Regions from separate parts of the Streptomyces sp. NPDC104106 genome, predicted to be linked through region 3. Evidence: riboswitches for the same ligand, from Rfam matches in the RefSeq annotation. Region 3 holds a riboswitch; each other region holds the start of a gene.
What was found. A riboswitch is a leader RNA that binds a small molecule or an ion and turns the genes downstream of it on or off. The one in region 3 is predicted to bind cyclic di-AMP.
Positions count from the first base shown of each region.

Region 1 (7,022 bases), on a different contig from region 3:
CCAGCAGCGACACCTTCTGCTTGTCCGGGCCGTCGGTGGCCACGCGCAGCGTGTGCATGCCGGAGGCCAGCTCGGTGAGCTTGGCCTGCGGGTCGGCGGAGGAGCCGCCGCCCGCGCCCTTACCCATCCCGGAGGCGAGGCCGCTCTCCAGACCGCCCAGGTTCGGCAGGCCGAGGTCCGTGCTGATCTTCACCGTGCCGGACAGCTGCTGCACGTCCGATGCGGCGATCTTGTCGATGAGCTGCTTCGCTGTGATCTTGGGCAGGTCGGGGTCACCGGAGGCGGCGAGCGCCGGGACCAGCCCGATCGTGGCCGCCGCCACGCCCACCACCGCGACCGGGACCGCGTACCGCGCGGCCTTGCGGCGTCCGGCGCGCGGGTTCTCGTCCCGCGCGGCGTCCACTGCGTCGTCGGATTCGTACGGTGCCATGTGTGCCTTACCTCCGTCGTCGGCGGCGGCTGTCCTCACGCTGGTCCACCCTGAGCCGCCATTTTCACCCGAATCGGTGAAGAGTGGTGAAGTCCGTGTTCTCCATCTCACCAAATCGGCCATGAGGAAGCGTCAGACCACGGAGCCAACTCCGTGTACGACTGGGGTATGACACTCAGGGGCGCCCGTCCCGGGGACCCCTAGGGGCCGGGCCGGGCCGCACGGCCAGGACAGGACACCGTACGGCCGATTGCCGGGTGGTTGGACACGTCAGTCGCGCGCCGCCGCCCCGCCGCTGGAGGACCAGCCGTGCGCCGCCGCAGGCCGGGAGGCGTCAGCCCGCGCGGTGCACCACCGCGTCGCACAGCTCCTGCAGCGCCGCCTTGGCATCGCACTCCCGCAGCGGCGACAGCGCCGCCCGCGCCTCCTCCGCGTACCGCACGGTGTCGCGGCGGGCCTGCTCCAGCGCGGGGTGCGCGCGCAGCTTGGTCAGCGCCTCGGCGTGCCGGGCGTCGTCGCTGAGGTCGGAGTCGAGCAGCTCGCACAGCGCGAGGTCCTCGGGCAGCCGGAGCCGGGCCGCGCGCTCACGCAGCCGGAGCACGGGCAGGGTCGCGATGCCCTCGCGCAGGTCGGTGCCCGGGGTCTTGCCGGACTCGCGCGAGTCGGAGGCGATGTCCAGGACGTCGTCGGCGAGCTGGAAGGCGACACCGAGCCGCTCGCCGTACTGGGTGAGCACGTCGACGACCGTCTCGTCGGCGCCCGACATCATCGCGCCGAACCGGCACGACACCGCGACCAGGGAGCCGGTCTTGCCGCCGAGCACGTCGAGGTAGTGCTCGACCGGGTCACGGCCGTCCGAGGGACCGGCAGTCTCCAGGATCTGGCCCGTGACCAGCCGCTCGAACGCGAGGGCCTGCACCCGGACCGCCTCGGGGCCGAGGTCGGCGAGGATCTGGGAGGCGCGGGCGAACAGGAAGTCGCCGGTGAGCACCGCGACGGAGTTGCCCCAGCGGGTGTTGGCGCTGTCCACGCCGCGCCGCACGGCGGCCTCGTCCATGACGTCGTCGTGGTACAGCGTGGCGAGGTGGGTCAGCTCCACCACGACGGCCGACGGCACGATGCCCGGCGCGTAGGGGTCGCCGAACCGTGCCGCGAGCATCACGAGCAGCGGGCGGAACCGCTTCCCGCCGGCCCGTACGAGGTGCTGCGCGGCCTCCGTGATGAACGGGACCTCGCTCTTGGTGGCTTCGAGCAAGCCTTCCTCGACAGCCGCCAATCCGGCCTGGACATCGGCTTCGAGAGCCTGGTCCCGCACGCTCAGCCCGAACGGCCCGACGACGGTCACGAGGGGTCTCCTGTCTGCTGGTGTCTGCTGGCGATTACACGGTTTGTCGATAGGTCGCTGCCATCACTCAAGTCAGCGTATCCGGTCCTGTTTCGATCACCGATAGCGCCCACCGGTCCAGCCTGGGCGGTATTGGATCATGACCGGTATGTTTTTGATCAGATGGTAAGAACGGACATTTATCGACTTAACAGGAAGCCTCGCTCTTTGTCGCCAACCGGAAGGCGAGCGGAGTAACACCTCCACCCCGTCCCCGGTCGATCACCTCCGCCACGACAACGACGGGCACGCCATCCCCGGTTCCATCCCCCCGTCGGCGCACCGCACCGCTCCGGCGCCCGACCCGCAGCAGCTCCCCAGCACCCGACGCACCCTCCTCCGATTCACCCGCCGCACGCACTCCTTCCGTTCACCCGCCGGGTGCGCCCCTTCCGGCCGGCGCTCCTCCCAGTCGCCCGCCGATCACCTCACACCCACCTCTCACCCCCGCCCGACACCCCCCGGCACCCCCATCGCCCCCCCATCCAGCCCCCTGCCCCCACCTCCCCTGCCGCGCGCACCACCACACCGAGCCGGAATCCCAGATGACCGATTTGCCAGGATTTGATATTTCGTGAGTTGGGTCACGACCCCCCACTTCGCGCCCTCTTCACACACCGACCGCCCCACCACCCGTTCCCCCTTGCCCGGACGGCGAGTTGAGGATTGGCATCCGCAAAGGATCAAGCACCCCATAGGGGATTGATCAAGGTCAAATGGGGCGCCATGTGAATCCGGTACTTGTTCCCGGCATGTGCTCTCGCATACGTTCCCGCTCGCCGGGCGGACGCCGAATCCTGCCGCCGCCCGCATAACCATCCGCGAACTCATTCGTACGGCAGGAGCGGGGGACCCAGGTAAGTCGCCGGGCCGGTCGGCACATGTCGCACCGGAACGGCTAGGGGTTAAGCCACGCCTTCTCACGAAGGCACGGCCGGGCACCTCCCCGCCCGAACCCGACAGCTCACCTCGCAGGCGACGGAGAGGAACTTCGCCATGCCTGCTGCCGCTCAGCACCGCCGTACCCGGACCAGCCGTCTCATGCGCACCGTCGCCGCCGCCGGCACCGGTGCCGCCGTCCTCGCGCTGCCTCTCATCGGCGCCACCAGCGCCTCCGCCGCCACCGGCACCACCAAGACGGCCGTCACCACCAAGGCCCTCGTCGCCACCGCCGGGTACTCGAACAACCTCGACGGCTGGATCCGCGAGTCCCTCGCGATCATGGCCCAGAAGGGCATCCCGGGCACCTACAACGGCATCTACCGCAACATCATGCGGGAGTCCTCCGGCAACCCGCTGGCCATCAACAACTGGGACTCCAACGCCGCCGCCGGCATCCCCTCCAAGGGCCTGCTCCAGGTCATCGACCCGACCTTCCGGGCCTACCACGTGGCCGGCACCTCCTTCAACCCGTACGACCCGGTCGCGAACATCACCGCGGCCTGCAACTACGCCGCCGCGCGCTACGGCTCCATCGACAACGTCTCCAGCGCGTACTGAGACACCGGCGCCACGGGCCGGGACACCACAGCCCGTGACGCGGAGGCCCGCGCGGTCGTCTGACACAGGGTGGTCTGCCACAGGGGCCGCCCTGGCCGGACGCTGCTGACCGGCGCGTGCCGGTATGCCGGTCAGCCGATGCGTCGGTCAGCCGGCCGGGAGCAGTCTTTCGAGGACGACGGCGACGCCGTCGTCCTCGTTCGACAAGGTGATCTCGTCGGCCACCGCCTTGAGTTCGGGATGCGCGTCGGCCATGGCGACCCCATGCCCCGCCCACTCGAACATCGGGATGTCGTTGGGCATGTCCCCGAACGCCACGGCCTGCCCGGCGCCGACCCCCAGTCGCTCGGCGGCCAGCGCGAGCCCGGTCGCCTTGGTCACCCCGCACGGCTGGAGCTCCACGGTCCCGGGCCCCGACATCGTGACCGTCGCCAGCGGACCCACCACCGCGCGCGCGACCGCCGCCAACTCGTCGTCGGACAGGACGGCGTGGCGCAGCAGCACCTTGCTGATCGGCTCGCACCACAGGTCGTCGCGCCGGCCGACCCGGACCGAGGGCAGGGTCGGGTGCGGCATCCGGTAGCCGGGCTCGATCAGCGTGAGCCCGTCGACACCGTCCTGGTCCACGGCCGCGTAGACCTGCCCCACCTCGGCCTCGATCTTGCCGAGCGCTTCCTCGGCCAGTTCACGGTCCAGCCGCACCGACCACAGCAGGCGGCCGCTTCCGGCGTCGTAGACCTGCGCGCCCTGGCCGCACACCGCGAGCCCGCCGCACCCGAGGTGCGCGAGCAGCGGCCGTACCCGCGGGGCCGGGCGGCCCGTCACCACCAGATGGCGGGCGCCGACCCGCGCCGCCCGCGCGAGCACGGCGAGCGTCCGGCCGGAGACCGTGTCGTCGCCGCGCAGCAGCGTTCCGTCCAGGTCAGTGGCGATCAGTGCATATGCGGCTGCCATGTTCAGAGAATACGGACGCGGCGCCGGTCCGACTCACCTTGTCATGCTGCGCACTTACGTGCTCATCAGCCCCAAGTGCCGTCTTTCAGCCACACGACGGTGTCAGCCGTGGGCCGCTGCCAGGTGGCGCGCCAGGCGCGGGGAGGCGAACTCGGTGCCGCACACGAAGCGCATCACCGGGCCGTACGACGCCGCCGCCGGCAGGCCGGTGAAGCACAGGCCGGGGACGGAGGACACGTAGCCGGGGCCGAGCTTCGGCGCGCCACGGCTCACCTCGAGGCCGGTGCGCAGTCCGGGGCCGAGGAAGTCCAGCGCGGCGATGTCGACGCGGTAGCCCGTGGCCGCGATGACGTGGCCGGCGGTGAGCCGCTCCGTACGGGCCGCCGTGCGTGCGGACGGTGAGCACGGGGCTGCCGTCCTGCGCGTGCGCGCCCACGATCCGCTCGACCTCCCGCACCTGTACGGCGCCCTCGAACCGCTCGCGCAGCCACCAGGCGCCGAGCGGCCCGAGGACCCGGCGGACCAGGTAGTGGCGGGCGGCTTCGGGCAGGTGGCGGTAGGGGTGCGGGTAGTAGCTGAGCGCCCACAGCGACCAGGCGCGGCCGAAGGGGGACTCGGGGCGCAGCCTCGGCTGCTCCCAGGGCGGCGCGCCGAAGGCCACCCGGCCCCGGCCGCGCGCGACGACACGCACGCGTGCGCCCGCTTCCGCGGCGAGCGTCGCCGTCTCCAGCGCGGACTGGCCGGCGCCGGCCACGATCAGCTCCTGACCGGCGAACCGGCTGAGATCGTGGTGCTGGGAGCTGTGCGAGAGCGGGCCGAGGCCGCGGGTCCGTCGGGTGCCCCGCCCGCCAGCTCAGCCGGAAGACGGGCGAGGCCGGACAGCCCGGTGGCGACGACCACCGCGCGTGCGGTGCACAACTCACTCGAGCCCAGTTTCAGTTCGAAGCCACCGCGCGCGTGACGATCGACGGAGACGACCCGCACCCGCTCCGGACCCGGCAGCAGTCGCCGCTGGAACCACTCCCCGTACGCGATGAAGGTATCCACCGGGATGATGTCCTCGTCGGTCACCAGAGGACGGATTCCGGCCGCGTCGCAGTAGTCGGCGAGGGTGTGGCCGGGCTGTGGGCAGTCGAGGCTGGAAGCGGCGGGAGTCGACTTCAGGAGCATGCCCTCGGGCATGTGGGCGCGCCAGCTGACCATGGGGTCGCCGAAGACGCGGACGGGGATGCCGCGCGCGGAGATGGGCGGCGGTGGACAGGCCGAACGGTCCGGCCCCGATGACTGCAACCGGTGGAGTCACGAAGTCCCTCCCCAGGACACGGTGTGCCACGCGCGGTGGCCTTGCCTGCTTCGTGGATGTCTGACGCCTGCTGTGCGCGGCCGCTGCGCGCGAGGGTGTTGCGCGTGCGCCTACGGCGTGGCGGTGCCGTTGCCGCGCCGGGTGGTGCGCCACAGCTGGTACAGGTGCTTCGCGCCCGGACGCACGAAGCGGGCGAGCATCGTGAGGAACGGCAGCGGGTCGTCACCCGCGAACCAGGCCAGCTCCGTCCCGCTCGCCTTCGCCGGCGCGTGGGGCGTCGTGTAGCCGCTGCGGCGGTAGGCGAGGAGGGCGGGCAGGTCGATGTTCTCCACGATGTAGCGGTGTCCGGCGCGCTGTTCCCCCTCCGGTACGGCGCGGCCGGTCAGGTCCAGATGCAGGGCGCGGACGACGTCCACCCCCGACTCGTTCTCGAAGAGCCGGAACTGGGCGCCCATGCGGGGGTTGAAGTCGAGGAGTTTGTACTGTCCGTCGCGCCGGTCGAAGCGCAGGTCGAGGTCGATGATGCCGCTGAAGCCGATCTGTTTGATGAAACGCGCGGCGAGGTCGGCGAGTTCCGGGTTGTCGACGACGTACGCGTTCGCCGTCATCCCGGCGTGCGGCGGCCACGAGCGGACCTTGACGCCGGTGAACAGCGCGAGCGGTGTGGAGTCCGGACCGAAGCAGGCGTGCACGATCCAGTCCTCGGCCTCCTCGCGCGGGAGGTACTCCTGGAGGATCACACCCGGTTCCTCGCCCCAGTCGCGGGCCAGGGCGAGCAGCCCCGCGCGCGTGGCGATGCGCGTGGTGCCGTTCACGGCGGGCCGACGGCGCCGTACGAACGCCTCGCGGTTCTTGGCCACCACCGGGAAGCGGGCCGTGCCGGCGAAGGCGACGATGTCGTCGTAGGACTCCGGGAAAACGGCCGCCGGGCTGGCGATGCCGTGCTCGACGCACAGTTCGTGCAGCCCCTGTTTGCTCGCGAGCCGGCGCGGCAGCACGGGATCGACCCTCGGGAAGAGAAATGATCCGGCCAAATCGTCCTGGTGCTCGGCGATCAGGACGGCGGCCTCCTCGTCGGTCGGTATCAGGACGGTCGGGCGCCCGATCCTGCGGCCGATGCGCAACAGGCCCTGGACCAGGTGGCCGGGCTCCTCCGCGCCGGTCGTCGGCCACACGAACGCCTTCTTCAGATAGCGCGAGGAGGCCGCCGGCGTGTACGGGTCCTCGGTGATGGCGTACATGGGCACGCCGAGGCGGCCCAGGCTGCGGATCGCGCCGACACCGCCGTGGTGCAGCGGATAGTCGCCGAACTTGACGATGAGCCCCGGCACGTCACGGTCCGCCTCGAACGGCACACTGACGGCGTCTCCGGCCACGGGTCCCCCCACTGTCCCCCCAACGGAACGGATCCGGCCCGTCCGTGTCCCCAAAGGACGCTAAGCCGGAATTGC
Region 1 is NZ_JBVJMF010000017.1:32,766-39,787, forward strand. It holds gene ACZ60X_RS32155 (LolA family protein) at 1-430, opposite strand, end outside; gene ACZ60X_RS32160 (polyprenyl synthetase family protein) at 765-1,775, opposite strand; cyclic di-AMP (ydaO/yuaA leader) riboswitch at 2,625-2,807, shown strand; gene ACZ60X_RS32165 (transglycosylase SLT domain-containing protein) at 2,811-3,314, shown strand; gene ACZ60X_RS32170 (HAD family hydrolase) at 3,462-4,268, opposite strand; partial or broken gene ACZ60X_RS32175 (FAD-dependent oxidoreductase) at 4,371-5,571, opposite strand; gene ACZ60X_RS32180 (carboxylate--amine ligase) at 5,682-6,926, opposite strand.
Region 1: another riboswitch for cyclic di-AMP. It lies ahead of ACZ60X_RS32165 (transglycosylase SLT domain-containing protein); the one in region 3 lies ahead of ACZ60X_RS31445 (transglycosylase family protein).

Region 2 (7,022 bases), on a different contig from region 3:
CCCCGGCCCGGACACTCGCGCTCACCCGCCACGTCGATCCGGGAGACGCCCTCCCACCCCCCACCCCCCACTCCCCACCGCCCATCCACCCAACGCCGCCTCAGCCCGCTGTGCGCTCGCGGAGGTCCGTGAGGCCGGCGAGTTCCGGTTGGTCCGTCAGTTCGGCCAGGGGCAGCGTGTGCTGGGTCTGGAGGACCTTGGCGCGCAGGTAGCGGACGTTGTGGGCGGTGGTGAAGACGCCGGTCGGGACCCGGTCCCGTACGACGGCTCCGAGCGCCCGCAACTGCTCGGCCTTGTCGGGGTTGTTGGACAGCAGGTCCAGCTTGCCGATGCCGAGGGCGGCGAGCATCTGCGCGGCGGCGGTGTAGTCGCGGGCGTCCTCCGGCAGGCCGAGCGCGGCGTTCGCCTCGTACGTGTCGAGGCCCTGGTCCTGGAGGGCGTAGGCGTCGAGCTTGTTGTAGAGGCCGATGCCGCGGCCCTCCTGGCGCAGGTAGAGCAGGACACCGCCGCGCACGGCGATGCGCTCCACGGCCTCGCGCAGCTGGGGACCGCAGTCGCAGCGGGCCGAGCCGAAGACGTCGCCGGTGAGGCACTCGGAGTGCAGCCGCACCAGCGGGACCGAGCCCGGGGCGGGGTCGCCGAGGACGACGGCGACATGCTCCTGGCCGTCGGCGAGGCCGTGGAAGGTGACGAGTTCGGCGTCCACGCCGTAGCCGTCGTGGAAGCGCAGCGGTACCCGGACGCGGGCGCGCGGCGTGGCGGCGGGGGTGTCGGGCATGCGGGTCCCTCCGGAGACAGTTGCTTCAGATTTGAAGCAGCGGTACGTGAGGGACCCTACCCCATGCTTAAAAGTTAAAGCAATTGGTTTCCGGTCCGACTCGTGAGGGCATGGGCGGCGGGGGGCGACCACAGCGACGACGGGGAGGGGGCGAGGGTGGCCGCGGTCACGAGGGCGGTGCCGAGGACGGGCAGGACGAACGCCGGCGCCACGGCACGTCCCCCGCCCCCGCCCCGGCCTCGGCGTCCTCCCCCTGAAGTCCCCGTACGACCCCCGTGAAGATCTCCTCCAGCTGTCCCACCTGCTCGGGCGTCAGCCGGTCGAAGAGGGTGGCGCGCACGGTCTCGACATGACCCGGCGCCGTCCGCTCCAGCACGGCCATGCCCTCGTCCGTCAGTACGGCGAGACTGCTGCGCTTGTCCCACCGGCAGTTCTCCCGGCGCACCAGACCGTCCCGTTCCAGCCGGGTCACGGCGTACGTCAGCCTGCTGCGCGTGATCTTCAGCGACTCGGCGAGATCGGTCATGCGCAGGCGCCGGTCCGGGGCGTCGGAGAGGTTCGCCAGGACCGAGTAGAACAGGTGGGGCATACCGGCGTCCTGCTGGAGCTGCCGGTCGAGCACGTCCTCCAGGAGGTGGGTCGCGGCCATGTACGCGCGCCAGGCGCGCTGCTCCTCGGGGCTGAGCCAGCGGGTCGTCATACAGTCAGTGTAAGTTTGTTTCAAACTTGAACCAACAATGCAGCTCACCGTCTCAGGGAGAACACGCCGATGTCGTACCCGTACGTGCTGCTGTCCGCCGCCGTCTCCCTCGACGGCTACCTGGACGACACCGGCCCCGAGCGCCTGCTGCTGTCCAGCCCGGCCGACTTCGACCGGGTCGACGCGGTACGGGCCGCGTCCGACGCCATCCTCGTCGGCGCCGGCACGATCCGCGCGGACAACCCGCGCCTGCTGGTCAACTCCGCCGAGCGCCGTGCCGCCCGGGTGAGCGAGGGCAAGCCCGCCTACCCCCTGAAGGTGACCGTCACCGCCTCCGGCGACCTCGATCCGGCCGCCCACTTCTGGCACACCGGCGGCGAGAAGGTCGTCTACACCACCGACGCAGGCGCCGAGCGCGCCGGCCGCCTCCTCGGCGGCACCGCCGACGTCGTACCGCTCGGCCCCGGCCTCGACTGGCGGGCCCTGCTGGAGCACCTGCACGCCGTGCGCGGTGTGCGGCGCCTGATGGTGGAGGGCGGCGGCACGGTCCACACCCAGCTGCTCCAGCAGGGCCTCGCCGACGAGCTCCAGCTGGTCCTCGCCCCGCTCCTCGTCGGCGACCCGGCGGCCCCGCGCCTGTTCGGCCCCGGTGCGTACCAGGCGGGCCGGCTGCGCCTGACCGAGACCCGCCGGATCGAGGACGTGGTCCTCATGCGCTACGAGCCCACCGCCCCCGGCACCGGACCCGCGCCCACCGCCGCCGACCGCCACTGGCTGCGCACCGCCTGCGACCTCGCCGCGCTGTGCCCGCCCTCCGAGACGGCGTTCAGCGTCGGCGCGGTGGTGGTCGCGGCCGACGGCACGGAGCTGGCCCGCGGCCACTCCCGCGAGGGCGACGACCCGGTGGTCCACGCGGAGGAGGCCGCGCTGGCGAAGATCGACCCGGCCGAGCCGCGGCTGCCCGGGGCCACGGTCTACAGCAGCCTGGAGCCGTGCGCCCGGCGCGCGTCGCGGCCGGCGCCGTGCTCCGAGCTGATCCTTCGGGCGGGGGTGCGGCGGGTGGTCACCGCGTGGCGCGAACCGGACACGTTCGTGGCGGCGGCCGACGGGACCGGCGTGCTGGCCAAGGGGGGAGCCGAGGTCGTCGTACTGGGGGAGTACGAGGAGCGGGCCAAGGCGCCGAACAGGCATCTGGTGGCGTAAGTCACCCCACGGGCGCCCCCGCCGCTGCCCGGGGCGCCCCCGCCGCACCCGAAAGAGCCCCGACAGCACTCAGGGCCCGGAATCCGATGGATTCCGGGCCCTGAGTCTTCAGTAGCGGGGACAGGATTTGAACCTGCGACCTCTGGGTTATGAGCCCAGCGAGCTACCGAGCTGCTCCACCCCGCGTCGTTGTGTTCACTACTGTACGCCATCCGCGCGGCACTTTGCACATCGGCTGATCAAGACGCCCCCGGAGCCCGTCATCCGCTCGGCCCACCGAGGTCGCCCGGCGGGCCGCGGGCCGTCAGGCTGGTCGTACGTCGGACACGTGGGAGACGCGCGGTGGGCCCTGGAGAGGTGGAGGAGAGCCCGTATGCCAGGGCGGGGGGCAGGCTTCCCGGCGACCCCGTGCCCGACCCGGGGCTCGGCGACGAGCCGGCGCCCCCGCGCCCGCACCGCTTCCCCCTCCGCCGGCCGGCCCGCGCCCTGCCCGCGCTGCTGATCGCCGGCGGGGTGCTGTACGGCCTGCTCACGCCGAGGGAGTTCACCGCCGTTCCGTTCTTCACCGCCGCCCCGCTGATCGCCGCGCCCCTGTCCGCGCTGCGCACCACCGTGCTGACCGGCGTCGCGGCCGTCGCCGCGATGTTCGCGGTGCGGGCCCAGGGCGGCGAGCACCCGGCCGTCGGCGTCGTCACGGACGTCGTCACCGTGACCAGCGTCGCCCTGCTGGCGGTGGCGATCAACCGGGTGGTGCGGATCGGCGACCGGCGGCTGGCCTCCGCCCGGGAGATCGCCGAGGCCGCCCAGCGGGCCGTACTGCCGGAGCCCGCCGCGCGGATCGGCGGCTTCGAGATCGCCGCCCGTTACGAGGCGGCCCGGCAGGACGCGTTCATCGGCGGCGACCTGTACGCGGTGCAGGACAGCCCGCACGGCGTCCGGCTGATCGTCGGGGACGTGCGCGGCAAGGGCATGGGCGCGGTGGCCGCCGTCGCCGTGGTGATCGGCGCGTTCCGGGAGGCCGCCGAGCAGGAGGACACGCTGGAGGCGGTGGCCCAGCGGCTGGAGCGCGCACTGGCCCGCGAGGGCACCCGGCGCGACGGCATCGACGCCTTCGAGGGCTTCACCACCGCCGTCCTCGCCGAACTCCCGCACGGCGACGGGCTCGTACGCATCGTCAACCGGGGTCATCCGCCCCCGCTGCTGCTGTCCGCCGACGGCGCGCCGCACACCCTGGCGGCCGCCGAGGCCGCGCTGCCGCTCGGCATGAGCGACCTGGGGATGTGGCCGGACCGGGCCATCGAGGCACCCTTCCCGGACGGCTCCACCCTGCTGCTGTACACCGACGGGCTGTCCGAGGCCCGCAACCGCCACGGCCGGTTCTTCGACCCCGAACGGCGGCTCGCGGGGCGCCTCTTCCGCGACCCGGCGGACCTGGTCGACGCGCTCGCCGAGGAGGTGCGGCGGCACTCCGGCGGCGGGATGGCCGACGACATGGCGCTGCTCGCCGTACGGCACCCGCAGGGGTTCCCGGGGTTCACGGATGGTGACCGGGTGACCGCCGTCCGCATGACACCTGAGACACCATCAAAACTGCCGTGACTCCTGAACCCTCGCCAACCCATCCGTTTTGCAGGGTTCGTGGATGATAAGTCCCGGCCGGGAACGTTAACGATCAAGCCCAACGGCTTGGAAAGTGACTCGCAAGTCTATTAACGTTCGATAACGCAGCGCGGTCGTCCCAGCCGCCACAAGAGGCGGCTCCGTGCGCACGCGCCGAATCCCGCAAGGGAACCGGGGAACCACCACCTTGGGGTGAATCACGCGGATACCGCCCGGTATACGCGCGTAGGAGACCTTCCTGCTCCGAACCCGTCAGCTAACCCGGTAGGCGACGGAAGGAAAGGAGTACGCCCGCGTGGCGTCCAACCGGCCTGCCCCAGAAGCCCCGTACATACCGGCGTCCGCCGAGCCCGAGGCCTTCGCCTACGGCTCCTACCGCGCCGAAGAGGGCCCCTGGGAGGAGTGGAACCCCACCGAGGACTCCGTCGACCGGGTCCGTGGCCGGCACCGTGTCGCCAAGCAGCGCGGCGGCTTCGCCCGCAGCTCCACCGTCCTCGGCGTCGGCGTCATGGCCGCCGTCGGCGCGGGCGGCATGGCCAGTGCCCACACCGGCAAGCCCCCGGTCTCCATCTCCCTGCCAGACTCCGTGAGCCACCTCTTCGACGGCGGCGGCTCCTCGGAGGCGTCGAAGACCACCGCCACCGGGCTCTCCGACGTCGGCGCGACCACCGACAGCGGCAAGGCCGGCGACGCGGGGGAGGCCCTGCGCAACCGGATCATGGCCCAGGCCGAGCACCAGCAGAGCAGGGCCGACAGCAAGGCCACCGCCGCCGCGCTCGCCGCCGCCGAGAAGCAGACCGCCGACGCCGCCGCCAAGGCCGAGAAGGACGCCGCCGCCAAGGCGGCGGCCGCCAAGGACAAGGCGCAGGCCGACGCCGAGAAGGCCGCCGAGACCGCGCGGCTGGCCGAGCTGGCCAAGCAGTACCAGTTGCCCGTCGTGTCGTACACGATCACCGGCACCTTCGGTCAGCCCGGCGCGATGTGGTCCTCCGGCTACCACACCGGCCTCGACTTCGCCGCCCCCACCGGCACCCTGATCAAGGCCGTCCACGGTGGCACGATCACCGAGGCGGGCTGGGCCGGCGCCTACGGCTACCGCACCGTCCTGACGCTGGACGACGGCACCGAGCTGTGGTTCTGCCACCAGTCCTCGATCAACGTCTCGGTCGGCCAGAAGGTCTCCACCGGCGACGTCATCGGCCGCATCGGCGCCACCGGCAACGTCACCGGCCCGCACCTGCACCTGGAGGTCCACCCGGGCGGCCAGCCCACCGGCATCGACCCGGCGGCGTGGCTGCGGGACAAGGGCCTCAACCCCTGACCGGTCCGGCGCGGAAATTCACACCGGCGGCGGAATGCGATCATCTGCCGCCGGTGTTGACGTAGAGCATGACTTCCTTGCGCACACTCGGTTCCTCGGACCTCCAGGTCTTCCCCCTCTCCCTCGGCGGCAACGTCTTCGGCTGGACCGCCGACGAGGAGACCTCCTTCGCCGTGCTCGACGCCTACACGGCCGCGGGCGGCAACTTCATCGACACCGCCGACGCCTACTCCGCCTGGGTCGAGGGCAACGAGGGCGGCGAGTCCGAGACGGTCATCGGCAAGTGGCTCAAGGCCCGCGGCAACCGCGACGACGTCGTCATCGCCACCAAGGTCAGCCAGCACCCGAAGTTCCAGGGCCTGTCCGCCGCCAACATCAAGGCGGCCGCCGACGCGTCCCTGAGCCGCCTGGGCACCGACCACATCGACCTCTACTACACGCACTTCGACAAGCCCGAGATCCCGGTCGAGGAGATCATCGGCGCCCTCGACGAGCTGGTGCGGGCGGGCAAGGTCCGGCACATCGCCGCCTCCAACATCAGCCCCGAGCGCCTTCAGGCCTCCCTCGACTTCTCCGAGCGCGAGGGCCTGGCCCGCTACGTCGCCCTCCAACCGCACTACAACCTGGTCTCCCGCGACACCTACGAGGGCGAGCTGCAGGACCTGGCCGCCAAGGAGAACCTGTCCGCGGTGCCGTACTTCTCCCTCGCCGCGGGCTTCCTGACCGGCAAGTACCGCCCGGGCACCAAGGTCGACAGCGCCCGCGCCGACCGGGCCCAGGGGTACGCCGAGTCCGAGCGCGGCCAGAAGGTCCTCGCCGCCCTGGACGAGATCGCCGCCGCCCACGAGGCCCCGCACGCCACGGTCGCCCTGGCCTGGCTCGCGGCCCAGCCCACGGTCACCGCCCCGATCGCCTCGGCCCGCACGGTGGAACAGCTGCCCGCGCTGCTGGGGGTGGCGGACCTGAAGCTGACGCAGGACGAACTGGCGAAGCTGACGGCGGCGTCGGCGTAACGCGCTACGACCGGTACGGGTAGTACGGGTTGTACGCGGGGGACGTGGGGGACGCGGGGTTCGGCACCGCCGGATACCCGTACCCCGGCCCCTGGCCGTACCCGTACGGGGGAGGAGCCCAGCGCACCGGGGCCGGGGCGGCCGCCCTCGCGCCGTACTCCAGAGCCGGCCGCGCCGCGTCCTTGCGCCTCCACAGCTCGTCCAGCAGCTCCCGCTCCCGTACGACGAAGTCGGCCCCGGCCTTCCCCGCGCGCCCCCGGTGCCGCAGCAGCGCGAGATCCGTGGCGTACGCCTCGTAGCGCGCCACCTCCCGCGCCACCGGTTTGCCGCCGTGGTGCCGGGCGTAGTCCCGGGCCGCCCGGCGCGCCCGCATCGAGCCCAGCGCGA
Region 2 is NZ_JBVJMF010000007.1:20,618-27,639, reverse strand. It holds gene ACZ60X_RS17970 (GTP cyclohydrolase II) at 101-778, opposite strand; gene ACZ60X_RS17965 (MarR family winged helix-turn-helix transcriptional regulator) at 945-1,478, opposite strand; gene ACZ60X_RS17960 (dihydrofolate reductase family protein) at 1,548-2,681, shown strand; tRNA gene ACZ60X_RS17955 (tRNA-Met) at 2,794-2,867, opposite strand; gene ACZ60X_RS17950 (PP2C family protein-serine/threonine phosphatase) at 3,024-4,280, shown strand; cyclic di-AMP (ydaO/yuaA leader) riboswitch at 4,443-4,587, shown strand; gene ACZ60X_RS17945 (M23 family metallopeptidase) at 4,597-5,622, shown strand; gene ACZ60X_RS17940 (aldo/keto reductase) at 5,691-6,635, shown strand; gene ACZ60X_RS17935 (PrsW family intramembrane metalloprotease) at 6,640-7,022, opposite strand, start outside.
Region 2: another riboswitch for cyclic di-AMP. It lies ahead of ACZ60X_RS17945 (M23 family metallopeptidase); the one in region 3 lies ahead of ACZ60X_RS31445 (transglycosylase family protein).

Region 3 (7,022 bases):
AGGCGCTCCAGACTGCCTGGCTGCAGAAGTACGGCATCGCCCCGGCCCGCCTCGACGACAACCTCCAGCTCCAGCTGGAGGCGCAGAAGCTGGCCAGGAAGCTCGGCACCGACACCAGCCGGCCCGCCTTCTGGAAGGCGCTGTCCAAGGCGTCCCAGGAGCTGCACATCGACCTCAACCCGCGCTACGGCGCCTGGGACGTGCAGAAGAGCAGCCGGGTGGACGCCAGGACACCGTGGGTGCGGGAGGTCACGACGAGCGCCGGGGGCGGAGAGCCGGTCACCGCGTAGCGCGGTGGCGGCCCGGCCGGGTGCCGTCGTAGCCCTTGTCCACAGGTGGCGGTCCTACGATCACACGACTCCCCCCGGCCTGTGGACAACCGAATCCGCTCGTTCCCGCCGTGGGTTACGTTCGGATCGTGAACGCATCCAGCTCCGACCTCGCCCCCGCGGCCGGCCCCGGCCGTATCGTCCTGCTCACCACCAGCCACCGCGTCGCGCCCGGCCTGCTGTCCTGGCCCGCCTGGCAGGCCCTGCGCGCGGCCGACGCGGTGCTGTGCGCGGACGGCGCGCACCCGCAGCTGCCGTATCTGCGCGAGGCCGGGATAGCGGTCGCGGAGGCGTCCCCCACCGCCCAGGAGCTGGTCGACGCGTGCTGCGGCGGCCGGACGGTGGTGGTCGTGGCCACCGGCGAGGGGGAGCCCGCCCTCACCGACGGTCTGGCCCGGCTGGCCGGCTCCGGCCGCGTCGCCATGCCGGAGCTGGAGCTGCTGCCCGCCTCCTACGACCTGCCCGGCGCCCGCCTGCTGGACCTCGTGCAGGTCATGGACCGGATCCGCGCCGAGTGCCCGTGGTCCTCCCGGCAGACCCACGAGGGCCTCGCCAAGTACGGCATCGAGGAGGCGTACGAACTGGTCGAGGCGATCGAGGCCGGCGAGCGCGAGGAACTGCGCGAGGAGCTGGGCGACGTCCTCCTCCAGGTCGTCTTCCACTCCCGGATCGCCGAGGAGCACCCGGACGCGCCGTTCTCCGTGGACGACGTGGCCGGCGGCATCGTCGCCAAGCTCGTCCACCGGCATCCGCACGTCTTCGGGGACGAGAAGGCCGAGACCCCGGAGGACGTCAAGGAGCACTGGCTGCGTACCAAGGCCGAGGAGAAGCGACGCACCTCGGTCACGGAGGGCGTCCCGCTCGGCCAGCCCGGGCTGGCCCTCACCGCCAAGCTCGCCTCCCGCGCCCGTACGGCGGGCCTGGACGTCCCCCTCCCGCGCGGCGAGGGCGTCGGCTACGACCTGCTCGCCCTGGCGGTCCGCGCCGAGGCGTCCGGCGTCGACCCCGAGGCCGCGCTGCGCGCGGCGGCGCGGGTGTACCGGGACGCGATACGCCGGGCGGAGGGCGTCGCGCCGCAGGGTGCTGCGGCTCCGGGCGGCCACCGGGACGCGGAGGCCCACCGGGATCCGGATAACGTCGAGGAGTGAGCGACCAGCACCACCCCTCGACCACCCCCGGACCACCGGCCGACCCCGCCGTGATCTCCGCCGGGGACCCAGCCGCCGAGCCCGCCGAGTCCGCCGGGGCACCGGGCGCCGGCCCCGCCGCGCCTCCCGCCGAGCGGTCCGGCACCGCCGGTGCCTGCGCAGGAGGCGAGGGCCTGGACACGGACGCCGCCCCGGCCCTGTTCACCTGGGAGTTCGCCGCCGATCCCTACCCCGCCTACGCGTGGCTGCGGGAGGACGCGCCGGTACGGCGGACGCGGCTGCCCAGCGGGGTGGAGGCCTGGCTGGTCACGCGGTACGCCGATGCCCGGCAGGCCCTCGCCGACCAGCGGCTGAGCAAGAACCCGGCGCATCACGACGAGCCCGCGCACGCCAAGGGCAAGACCGGCATCCCGGGCGAGCGCAAGGCCGAGCTGATGACGCATCTGCTCAACATCGACCCGCCGGACCACACCCGGCTGCGCCGGCTGGTCAGCAAGGCGTTCACGCCCCGGCGCGTCGCCGAGTTCGCGCCCCGGGTGCAGGAGCTGACCGACCGGCTCATCGACCGGTTCGCCGAAAGGGGGTCCGCCGACCTCATCCACGAGTTCGCCTTCCCGCTCCCCATCTACGCCATCTGCGACATGCTCGGCGTCCCGCGCGAGGACCAGGACGACTTCCGGGACTGGGCGGGGATGATGATCCGGCACGGAGGAGGGCCGCGGGGCGGGGTCGCGCGGTCCGTCAAGAAGATGCGCGGCTATCTCGCCGAGCTGATCCACAAGAAGCGCGAGGCACTGCCCGCCGAACCCGCGCCCGGCGAGGACCTGATCTCCGGCCTCATCCGCGCCTCCGACCACGGCGAGCACCTCACCGAGAACGAGGCCGCGGCGATGGCCTTCATCCTGCTGTTCGCCGGTTTCGAGACGACCGTGAACCTGATCGGCAACGGCACCTACGCGCTGCTCACCCACCCCGGACAGCGCGGGCGGCTGCAGGACTCGCTGGCGCGGGGCGAACGGGATCTGCTGGAGACCGGCATCGAGGAACTGCTGCGCTACGACGGCCCGGTGGAGCTGGCCACCTGGCGGTTCGCCACCGAGCCGCTCAGCATCGGCGGCCAGGACATCGCGCCCGGCGACCCGGTGCTCGTGGTGCTCGCGGCGGCCGACCGGGACCCGGAGCGGTTCGCCGAGCCGGACGTGCTGGACCTCTCGCGCCGGGACAACCAGCACCTCGGCTACGGCCACGGCATCCACTACTGCCTGGGCGCGCCGCTCGCCCGCCTGGAGGGCCAGAGCGCGCTCGCCACCCTGCTCACCCGGCTGCCCGACCTGCGGCTCGCGGCCGATCCGGCCGATCTGCGCTGGCGCGGCGGACTCATCATGCGGGGCCTGCGCACGCTGCCGGTGGAGTTCACTCCGGTCCGCTGACGTCACGGGTCCGCCACAAACATGACAGCGGCTCAACTCTGTGATCTTCACGTGATCTGTGCGGCATTAACTTGTGACAAGTGATCGTCTGCCGATACGTTCACCCATCAGCGTGGCGACCGGCACCATCCGCCACGCCGTCCCTGCTGTCGCACGAAAGGTTTCCGCATGCTCTCCGGGAACGGTCGTCACCGTCGCCCCCGTCAGGCTCCGGCCCTCATCGTCGCGGCGGGAGTGACCGGCTCCGCCATCGCCATCCCGCTGCTCGGCGCCGCGAGCGCCCACGCGGCCGACGGCACCACGTGGGACAAGGTCGCCGAGTGCGAGAGCGGGGGTTCCTGGAGCGCGAACAGCGGCAACGGGTACTACGGCGGTCTGCAGATCTCGCAGGACGACTGGGACAAGTACGGCGGCACGCAGTACGCCGACAGCCCCGACCAGGCCAGCCGCAACCAGCAGATCGCCGTCGCCGAGAAGATCCTCGCCGACCAGGGCACCAAGCCGTGGACCATGTGCGCGCTGACCGCCGGGCTGACCTCCAACTCTGGTTCGGTCAAGGTCGACACGGGCGTCGGCGGCTCCGGCAACGGCAAGGGGTCGGGCGACGACTCCGCCTCGGCCGACACCTCCGACTCCTCCGGCCTGCCGGACGGCTCCGGGTCGGGGTCCGGCTCGGGTTCCGGGAGCGGCTCCGGTTCGGGCTCCCAGTCGGGCGCGAAGTCCGGCTCCGGCGCGGGTTCTTCCGTGGGCTCCGGCAGCACGGCCACGCCGGGCGCGAGCGAGGGTTCCGGCACGGCGTCGGGCGGGAAGCGTGACTCCGGCGGGACCGACACCCCCAAGTCCGACAAGACCGACAAGGCGGGTGCGTCCGGTTCTGCGGGAGCCGGAGGTTCCACCGGTTCGTCGGGCACCGGGAACGCGCCGGCGAGCGACAGTTCCCCGACGGCCGTCCCCGGAACCGACGAGTCGGACAATTCCCGCCAGAGTCCCGGCTCTTGGAGCCTCGTCGACACCGGAGCGCTCAGCAGTGGCGGACGTCACCGCGGGGACAGTGCGGACGAAAGCGCGGCAAACGGTCAGAACGCCACGTCCGCCGGCCGCCATGCGGGCAGCGGGCCGGCCACCTACACCGTCCGCGAGGGCGACACGCTCGCCTCCATCGCCGACTCCCTTGGCGTCGACGGCGGATGGCATGCGCTCTACGACGGCAACATCAAGGTGATAGGCGCCGACCCGAACCTCATCGCCGCCGGTCAGACGCTGGAAGTGGGTCGCGAAACGGGCGCGCGATAGCGGGAGTTGACGCCCCAGTTGATCGCTAATGTCCGGTTTGGCGAAAGTGTGGGATGAGTCTCAGAAGCCCTGATCGTCTTTGAAATTCCGTCGATCGCGTGTCTACGGTCAGGACCGCTCGTCACCACGAGCCCCGGCAGCCGCAACGCCGAATCCTGCCAGCGGTCGCCCGGGAACAGTCGTCGCGTCAAGCGCCGTAGGCAGGAGCGGGGGACCCAAGGTAGGCGCCGGAACCGGCAGTTGACGCCGGAACCGGCTTGGGGTGAAGCCGCAGGCCCGCGACAGCGGGCGTGCGGCCGGGCAACTCAACCGGCCCGAACCCGACAGCTCACCTCGCAGGCGTCGGTGAGGGGATCGATCCATGCTGTTCTCCGGCAAGGGCAAGCACCGTCGCCCGTCCAAGGCCACCCGCGTCATCGCGCTCGCCGGTGTCACCGGTGCCGCCGTCGCCGCCCCGCTGATGGCGGCCGGCAACGCCTCCGCCGCCACCGCCTCCGAATGGGACGCGGTCGCCCAGTGCGAGTCCGGCGGGAACTGGTCCATCAACACCGGCAACGGCTACTACGGTGGCCTGCAGTTCTCCGCCTCCACCTGGGCCGCGTACGGCGGCACCGCGTACGCCCCGCAGGCCAACCAGGCCGGCAAGGCGCAGCAGATCGCGGTCGCCGAGAAGGTCCTCGCCGCGCAGGGCAAGGGCGCCTGGCCGGTCTGCGGCACGGGGCTGTCCTCCGCCGCGTACAACGGCTCCGCCCCGAGCGCCGGCTCCAGCTCGTCGAGCAGCAGCTCCGCCGGCAGCGGCGCCGGCACCACCACCCGCTCCACCGACGGGCAGGCCGCCTCCCGCTCCGCCGAGCGCACGGCCCCGTCCGCGAGCAAGACCGTCACCACCCCGACCGGCAAGAAGGTCAAGAAGGGCGACGGCGAGTACAAGGTCGTCAAGGGTGACACCCTCAGCTCCATCGCCGAGAAGCACCAGGTGCGGGGCGGCTGGCAGAAGCTGTTCGAGCTGAACAAGGACATCATCGACAACGCCGACCTCATCTACCCGGGTCAGCAGCTGCACCTGAAGTGACATCCGGCTCCGGCCGGACCCGCAGGGCCCTCACATCCCCACCCCCCACACTGAGGACCCCGTGAGGGCCACCCCCCGTCCCCACGGGCTCCCCGCCCCGGCGCGTGTTCCCCCGTACGCGCCGGGGCGGGGTCTTTTCACCCCCACACCGCTCCCCCCGGCCCCCGGCGTTCCGCCGGGCCAACCCCGACGCCGCCCTCCGCGCCCGCCGCACGCCCGAGCCTTCCCCGCCCCGCCAGGTCGGTCCCGGCTCTCGCCCCCACCGCTCGCTCCGGCACTCGAACGCTCCGGCCGGCCAGGCCCCGCCCCCGGCGTCCGCCCCCGCCCCACTCGTTTGCCCGCTCTTCACCCGCGCCCCCCTTTGTTCCGCTGGTGAACAATGGGTACCGTCTGCGTGTCCCTCCCCGTCCACGGGGCGGTCGGTCGGTGGCTGATCCCCCGGAGACGGTTAGGCTCTAGTCGCAAGGCACAGCCGTAAGGCACACCACTTCGCAGTTCCAGCGTCACATCCAAGAAGGAGATGCTCGTGCCGTCCATCGACGTCGTCGTAGCCCGGGAAATCCTGGACTCCCGAGGCAACCCCACGGTCGAGGTCGAGGTCGGCCTCGACGACGGCAGCACGGGTCGTGCCGCCGTCCCGTCCGGCGCCTCCACCGGTGCCTTCGAGGCCATCGAGCTGCGCGACGGTGACCCGAACCGCTACCAGGGCAAGGGCGTCGAGAAGGCCGTCCTCGCCGTCATCGAGCAGATCGGCCCGGAGCTGGTCGGCTACGACGCCACCGAGCAGCGCCTGATCGACCAGGCCATGTTCGACCTGGACGCCACGGACAACAAGGGCTCCCTCGGCGCCAACGCCATCCTCGGCGTCTCGCTGGCCGTGGCCCACGCCGCCTCCGAGGCCTCCGACCTGCCGCTGTTCCGCTACCTCGGTGGCCCGAACGCGCACCTGCTGCCCGTCCCGATGATGAACATCCTGAACGGCGGCTCGCACGCCGACTCCAACGTGGACATCCAGGAGTTCATGATCGCCCCCGTAGGTGCGGAGTCCTTCTCCGAGGCCCTGCGCTGGGGCGCCGAGGTCTACCACACGCTGAAGAAGGTCCTGAAGAGCAAGGGCCTGTCCACCGGCCTCGGCGACGAGGGCGGCTTCGCCCCCAACCTGGAGTCCAACCGCGCCGCCCTGGACCTCATCCTGGAGGCCGTCAAGGAGGCCGGTTACGTCCCCGGCGAGCAGATCGCCCTCGCGCTCGACGTCGCCGCCTCCGAGTTCTACAAGGACGGCAAGTACCTCTTCGAGGGCAAGGAGCGCTCCGCCGCCGAGATGACGGAGTACTACGAGGAGCTGGTGGCGGCCTACCCGCTGGTCTCCATCGAGGACCCGCTGTTCGAGGACGACTGGGCCGGCTGGAAGGTCATCACCGACCGCCTCGGTGACAAGGTCCAGCTCGTCGGCGACGACCTGTTCGTCACCAACCCCGAGCGCCTCGCCCGCGGCATCGAGGAGGGCACCGCCAACGCCCTGCTCGTGAAGGTGAACCAGATCGGCTCGCTGACCGAGACCCTGGACGCCGTCGAGCTGGCCCAGCGCAACGGCTTCAAGTGCATGATGTCCCACCGCTCCGGCGAGACCGAGGACGTCACCATCGCCGACCTCGCCGTCGCCACCAACTGCGGCCAGATCAAGACCGGCGCCCCGGCCCGCTCCGAGCGCGTCGCCAAGTACAACCAGCTGCTGCGCATCGAGGAGATC
Region 3 is NZ_JBVJMF010000016.1:92,087-99,108, reverse strand. It holds gene ACZ60X_RS31465 (SurA N-terminal domain-containing protein) at 1-290, shown strand, start outside; gene ACZ60X_RS31460 (nucleoside triphosphate pyrophosphohydrolase) at 419-1,477, shown strand; gene ACZ60X_RS31455 (cytochrome P450 family protein) at 1,651-2,907, shown strand; gene ACZ60X_RS31450 (transglycosylase family protein) at 3,076-4,200, shown strand; cyclic di-AMP (ydaO/yuaA leader) riboswitch at 4,383-4,557, shown strand; gene ACZ60X_RS31445 (transglycosylase family protein) at 4,562-5,272, shown strand; gene eno (phosphopyruvate hydratase) at 5,793-7,022, shown strand, end outside.